DNA from 2 places in the Priestia sp. SIMBA_032 genome. Region 2 is predicted to be linked to the other one. Evidence: riboswitches for the same ligand, from Rfam matches in the RefSeq annotation. Region 2 holds a riboswitch; the other holds the start of a gene.
The links. A riboswitch is a leader RNA that binds a small molecule or an ion and turns the genes downstream of it on or off. The one in region 2 is predicted to bind S-adenosylmethionine.
Positions count from the first base shown of each region.

Region 1: another riboswitch for S-adenosylmethionine. It lies ahead of SB717_RS20870 (phosphoadenylyl-sulfate reductase); the one in region 2 lies ahead of metE (5-methyltetrahydropteroyltriglutamate--homocysteine S-methyltransferase).

Region 1 is NZ_JAWRXD010000006.1:305,556-309,184, reverse strand. It holds gene cysP (sulfate permease) at 1-1,026, opposite strand, end outside; gene SB717_RS20870 (phosphoadenylyl-sulfate reductase) at 1,046-1,759, opposite strand; SAM riboswitch class I at 2,014-2,116, opposite strand; gene cdaS (sporulation-specific diadenylate cyclase CdaS) at 2,430-3,056, shown strand; gene SB717_RS20860 (VOC family protein) at 3,154-3,537, shown strand; gene SB717_RS20855 (potassium channel family protein) at 3,605-3,629, shown strand, end outside.
Region 2 is NZ_JAWRXD010000014.1:63,609-67,237, reverse strand. It holds gene metE (5-methyltetrahydropteroyltriglutamate--homocysteine S-methyltransferase) at 1-1,904, opposite strand, end outside; cobalamin riboswitch at 2,055-2,243, opposite strand; SAM riboswitch class I at 2,323-2,433, opposite strand; gene SB717_RS25840 (hypothetical protein) at 2,514-2,765, opposite strand; gene SB717_RS25835 (hypothetical protein) at 3,036-3,206, opposite strand; gene SB717_RS25830 (sugar porter family MFS transporter) at 3,344-3,629, opposite strand, start outside.

The sequences.
Region 1 (3,629 bases), on a different contig from region 2:
CGTCCTAGCTAAGCTTAGAACACCTGCTGTGGCAATGCAGCCACTAGCTAGCACCACAAATGAATATAAGTCGCTTTCAAGTACTAATTTCACAAGAACATATGAGATTACGAGTGAAAACACAGGGGATACCACCCAAACCTTTAACATTTGAATGACCACTTCGCGCTGTTCTTTCGTAAATCCCGTTTTCGCTGCTCCTATTCCAATAATAGAAGACGTAGTGACCTGTGTAAGCGGTACAGGCAAACCAAAAAGTGAAGCTGCTGTAACAAGAGAAGCACCAGTACCCGAGATAATACAACCTTCTCCTACAGAATAGCGAGTAATTTTTTTTCCGTTTGTTTCAATAACTCGGCCTCCTAATAAAAGAGCTCCAAGCGCCACAGCCAATCCTCCTGCTATGACACCCGTTGTAGCATCCATTAATCCAGCTCCTACTAGAGGACCGACAGCATTTGCCACGTTATTCATTCCAGCTGAGAAGGCTTCAAAGAATCCCGTCGCTATAACTAAAATCGTTAAAACTCTTTTCCACTTTCCCTCTGCTTCCTTTTTATGGGCTCTGCGTTTTATCACTTTTCCAATCAAAAAAGCAATGACAAATGAAACCAGCGGAACAATCATCCAAAAAGACATTACAACTAAAAGTTTTTCCACATACAGAGATTGATAAGCTACTCCTACCCCAACAACTGAGCCAACCGTTACTTCACTTGTTGATAGAGGGATACCAATTAAATTCGCGAAAAAGAGTGACAGCGTTGCAGCAGCCAGAATGATAATAACTAATTCTACTGACAGCAATTTTTCAGGTATGATACCTGAACTGATGGTTCTTACCACCTCACCGCCTCCGATGATGGCTCCGAGCACAATACCTACAGCACAGATGAAAAGGGCTACTCTTCGCTTTTTAATCGCACCGGAGCCGTATGAAACGCCCATAGCAGCTGCTGCACCGCTTGCCCCAATATTCATTGCAAAAAAAAGCGCAATGATAAAGGCAACATATAAAAGCATCATTTATTCAGCTCTTTCGTATTTAAGATTCGTGTAATCCGCATTCAACTTTTTGTGTACCTGCCCATCTTCCTGAACGTAAATCGTCTACATTGTAGGCAGGTGCGGTACAGGGCTCACAGCCGATACTTGGGTAGCCTTGATCATGAAGTTTGTTATATGGTAAATCATGCTTATACACATAGCGCCAAACTTCTTTCCAAGACCAATGAATTAACGGGCAGACTTTCACTTTCTTGAATTTCTCATCTTTATTAAAATAATTCGTGTTGGCACGGGATTCAGACTGCTCGCGTCTCAAACCAGAAATCCACGCATCATAAGGAGCAAGAGATTCCCTTAACGGGATGATTTTTCGAATTTGACAGCATAGGTTAGGCTGACTCTTCCAAAGCTCATCTCCATGTTTTTCGGCTTGTTCTGCAAGCGTTAAATCCGGTTTTTTCATATGAATACGCAAATCAGGAAAGCGTTCTTTAATTGCATCAATTACTTCATATGTTTCTTTAAAATGAACGCCCGTATCTAAAAAGACAATTTCAGCATCTTTTTTCACTTTTGAAATTAAATCAATTAACACGATTCCTTCAATACCAAAGCTTGATGCATAAATAATTGAATCTCCATAGGTATCATACGCCCACTGCAATGCTGAAAGGGCTCCTTTTGTTTCATCTTCACTATCGAACTCTGGAAATGTATCACTCCAGTTTTCGTACGTATATAAGTCTGCCATTTTCTTCACTCCAATTCTTAGTTATCCGCGTTATCCAATAAAAAAAGACGGTTTTACCCACTAGAATTGGATAAAACCGCCTCTAGTGTGTCTAGTCAGCGAAACTATTTAATTCTTACTTTGCTTCCACGTGCTCAAAGATTTGTTTTAAGTCGGGGGTTACAGTCATTAATGTCCCTCCTTAAATTATCGCTTGCGCTATATCAAAATAAAAAGTCTTCCATATTGAAAGACTGGGTAGGCAATAAATTTTCACCTTATCTTTCAAAATGATCCACACTTTGCTGGAATTAGCACCTTGCTAAGCAGGTTGCCGGGGTTCAGCGGGCCAGATCCCTCCACCACTCTTGATAAGCATTTTTTAAAAATTTTAGCATATTTAGAATATTTGTCAACATTAAAAATCATATATCCGATAAGAAAACTATACTTTAAATTCACAGAAATATCTATACTTTTATTTAAAACAACATATGTAAATTTAAACCAAATGTGAACATATCAGTTTATAAAACGCTTTCTTTTTTCTCCAACTTTTTATATTCTCTTGCTAAATAAAACGCAAAACCTCCCTATAAAATTAATAAGGGATTTATAAGCTTTACGGATAATTCACCCACATTAGCACACATTACAGATAACACTGACTGACAGATAGGAGCTATATAAGATGGAGAGACAACCCTTTCAATTAGACGATACAATTAAAAATAATGTGCGAACATATTTACAGCAGATTTCAACTGAAGCCTCTAATTTAATTAAACATTTAGACACGAGTGATCATTGTATCCTATGTGATTTTGAGGAGATGAGAAGGTTATTTCAAGATGTTCAAGCTACGGCCGCCTCTTATTACTTGCGTCATTACTTATCGCCTTATACATTTGAATATGCTGCTCTGTCCTTAGCTATTCATAACCTTTCTGAGAAACGTCACGGCGCTTTAATTGTCATTGAACGGGAACAAAATGTAGACCCTCTTATTCAAAAAGGAATGCCTATTCAAGCTCCTGTCAGCGCTACGCTAGTTGAGACACTGTTCTATCCAGGGACACCCTTACATGACGGAGCCGTCCTAATTAGAAATAATCAGCTTATTTCAGCTGCTAATGTTTTACCTCTCTCGTCTATTATTTCAACGAACAAAAAATTGGGAACACGTCACCGTGCAGCCATTGGAATGTCAGAAAAGTCGGATGCATTAATTTTAGTTGTATCCGAAGAAACAGGTAAAATTTCGTTTGCTCTTGATGGAAGCCTCTACCCTATTCACTCCAGCAAAAATATGATTTAAGAGCCCTTTCCTGACAAGCAGCCCTATCTTGACTTCTCTACCCTTTCTCTTTAATATATTTCATAGTTTTTACATACTATAGATACGGGTGATGCATATGGCAATTTTAAAATTTGAACATGTAGGCGTTCAAGTAAAGGACATAGAAGAATCTATTGAGTTCTATACACAAAAAGTGGGACTAGAGCTCATCGAAACACTGCCACATACCGATCCGTCTTTGAAGCTAGCTTTTCTAGGCTTAGAAGGAAATGTAATCGTAGAGTTAATTCAAGGGTATAACTCAAGCTTACCTAATGAAGGTAAAGTTCATCATTTTGCGCTGGCAGTAGACGGAATTGAAGAAGAGTTTGAGCGTTTAAAATCAGCAGGCATTTCATTTGTGGAAGAAAACATTGTAACTTTGCCAAATGGAGCAAGATACTTATTTTTCTACGGTCCAGACAAAGAATGGATTGAATATTACGAAGTAAAAAGATAAAGATATCTTATACCTTCAGTGAAAAATGGTCATACTGTGGCTATGACTAATCACTGGAGGTTTTTTTATGATGGAATGGCTATTATTTCGAC
Region 2 (3,629 bases):
GTGGCTAGCTTAAATGCATACACCGCGGCGTTCAAGTAGCTCTCCCAGTTTTCTCGTTTTAACGGCAGCCCTTCACGCAGCGCCGGTTCATCTACTTGAATCATTGAAATACCCTGACTTTCAAGTGCTTCCACTTCTTTTCTAAGAGCAAGTGCAATTTGATTTGCCACGTCGTAGCGCGGGATATCATCACGTACAAACGACCAGTTTAAAATCGTAATCGGACCCGTCAGCATTCCTTTAACCGGCTTATTGGTTAGAGACTGTGCGTAGACCGTTTCTTTGATCGTCATTGCCTGCTCGTACGATACATCTCCGTAAATAAGCGGCGGCTTCACGCAGCGAGAACCGTAAGATTGCACCCAGCCAAACTTCGTAAACTGAAAGCCTCCTAATTTCTCACCGAAGTATTCGACCATATCCGTACGCTCAAACTCTCCGTGCACAAGGACATCTAAGCCGATGTTTTCTTGAATTTCAATCCATTTTTTTATTTCCTCGCTAATGTACACTTCATATGCTTCATCGCTTAACTCGCCTTTACGCCATTTTAGACGCTCTTTTCGCACTTCTTTTGTTTGCGGAAAGCTTCCAATCGTTGTCGTTGGAAGAAGCGGCAGTTGAAAAGCTTCTTGCTGAACGCGCTGACGTACGTCAAACGGCGCTTGTCGCTCTGCTTTATAGCTGTGCAGCTGCTTCAGCTCTTTTTGCACGTCTTGATGATTTCGAAAAGATGATCCATTTAATGCTTGAATTGCCTGTTTGCTTACACTTATTTCTTCTTCTATTGCTTCTTTTCCTTGCTGCACCGCTTTCGTTAACAGCGTAATTTCCTTCAGCTTTTCATCTGCAAAAGAGAGCGCATTTTTCAATACTGGATCAATCGTCTCTTCATTTTTCACCGTGACAGGAACATGTAGCAGACTTGATGAAGGCTGCAGAATCAAACGGTCTTTTGATACGGCTTCTTCAATTTCACTGATTGTTAAAAGCTGCTCGTCCAAATTTTCACGCCAAATGTTTCGTCCGTCAATCACTCCTGCTGCCAGCACTTTATCAGTTGGAAAACCATATTTATTAAGCGCCGTGAGATTTTCGCCTCGGTCATGCACAAAGTCTAAACCGATTCCTTCAACAGGAAGAGACACGACTTCCTTATAGTAATCAACGCTGTCAAAATACGTTTGCAAAATGACTTTTACATTCGGTGCCGCTTCCTTCAAAGTTTGATAGACTTCTGTGTAAAGCGCCAGGTCTTCTTTTGATAGCGTTGTAGATAAAACCGGCTCATCTATTTGTACCCACTCTACTCCTTCTGCCTGCAGCTCCGCTAAGATAGTTGCATAAAGAGGAACAAATTGTTCAACTACTTTTTTAAACTCACTTTCTTTATATCCTTTTGACAGCTTTACAAATGTTACTGGACCTAAAATAACGGGCTTGCCTTCAATATTCAGCTTCTGTTTTGCTTCTTTGTAAAATTGAAGCGGGCGATTTTCTACAAGTGCCGGCGTACATTCCTCAAGCTCTGGTACGATATAGTGATAATTTGTGTTAAACCATTTTGTCATCGTAGAGGCTACCGCACCTTTTGTTCCTCGCGCGATGTCAAAATACGTTTCAAGCGATACCGGTCCTCCGTCATATTCAAAGCGCTTTGGCACCAAACCAAACATAGCGGCTGTATCTAACACGTGATCGTATAAGCTAAAATCTCCGACTGGAATCAGTTCAATTCCTGCGTCATGCTGTTTTTTCAGATGCCCAAGACGAAGAGCTTCAATTTCCTGTAGAAAGATATCTTTCTCTAGCTTCCCTGCCCAAAACTGCTCAAGCGCTTTTTTCCATTCTCGTTTTTCACCAATTCTTGGATAACCTACATTTGAACTTTTTACACTGCTCATTTTTTCCACTCCCTGTATATTTTTTTATCGATAAACTAAAAAATCTCTCTTTTCGAAATGAAAAGAGAGATGATACGCATACTTAACTAAAGTTGAGATAGTCTGTTTTTCTCAACACGTATTCCTCACTCCTCTCTATATCCCGTAGAGCTTAAGTGCATACAACAGGCAGGTCTCCTGACTTAGGTTCATCGCTTCCTATCCCTTCCCATTTCAGCATGAAACAGTGGTTAATAAGTTGCTCCCCATTACAGTGGCGGGACCGCGCCGGCTTTTCACCGATCTTCCCTTTTAAGCTGCGTACATTCGTTACACAGCACCTGATGCATTTCTATGAAATTGTTCATTCAAAACATATTCACATAAAATAAAAAGCCTCTCTATCACGAATAGAGAGGCATAGTATCTATGAAATCCTCTCTTATTTTTCAAAGCTGTACGCTTTGCAGGATGTAGCACCTTTTCAACAAGATTGTTAAATGGTTGCCGGGCTTCACAGGGCCAGTCCCTCCGCCTCTCTCAATAAGAGTTTTGATTGTTTATAATATTTTGAATGTAGAGTCATCTTAACACCTTACATTTATGTTGTCAAAAGAAATTTCAAAAAAATCAGTTTTCAGGAGGCGTTGACGCTAATTTTTGCCTTAACAATTTGTAATCATCTTTTCGATGTGTTTCGATCAAGTCTTTTGCTCCTTGATGATACCCTGAAGAATAGATGTACTCTACCGCCGTTTCAATAAGCATTCTCTTTTCTTCCGCACACTCTCGGTCCATTAAGGGAAACAGTCTACCTAAAAGGTCATTTAAATCTTCCTTAATAAAACGATTAAGTCCTTCTTGCATCTTTTCGTTTGCCATGATAGCTCCTCCATTTGCTGTGTATGTTCCAAGCCTCTATAAACAGGCATTTCACTGTAAATTTTAAGATAAAGTTAAGTCATTAAACAGTATATCAAGTGAATGTTTTTCTTCAGTTACATATGTAATACAAATATATGACAAATATAGAGAATATATCATCCTTCATTATCTATTATAACGCTTGACTTAACCTTCTGCTACAAGGTTTCGTTAAGAGTTATGTACGGTTTTCCAAAAGAGGTTGAGACATAACGAAATGAATCCACTCTAAAGACACATGGAATACATGAGCTGAATCGCTTGTGACACCGCAGTTGATTTCCGTACAAGACTTCGCTTTCCGCGGGCGTCCGGTGAGCCTCCTCGTCGCATACGCTCCTGCGGGGTCTCACCTGTTCCGCTTTTCCCGAAGGAGTCTGCGTCTTTCCCTCCAATCAACTGCTAGAAGAAACTCAACAGATGAAACCTGCGCTTACCATAAAAAAACGAACCACTAATCAAACACTTTGATCAGTGGTTCGTTTTTCACTTCGGCTACCATACTTTTATCGCAGCCTCTTACATTTAAACAACAATTAGACGTATTTATTACGCTCAACCGGACTTAAAGAATTTCTTTCAGAGCGAGTTGCCATGTCCGTTTCAATTTGTTCTAGGCTACGTCCTTTTGTTTCAACAACTACAAAACGTATGAAGAATAATCCGAGAATACAAATGATCCCGAACGTTGAAAAGATAACGCCCAGACTAAACTGATCAGCTAAAATTGGGAACACAAGCCCTACTGCCAGCGATCCTGTCCAGTTAAAAGCAGATGAAATACCAGCACCGATTCCGCGTACAGAAAGCGGGAAAATTTCT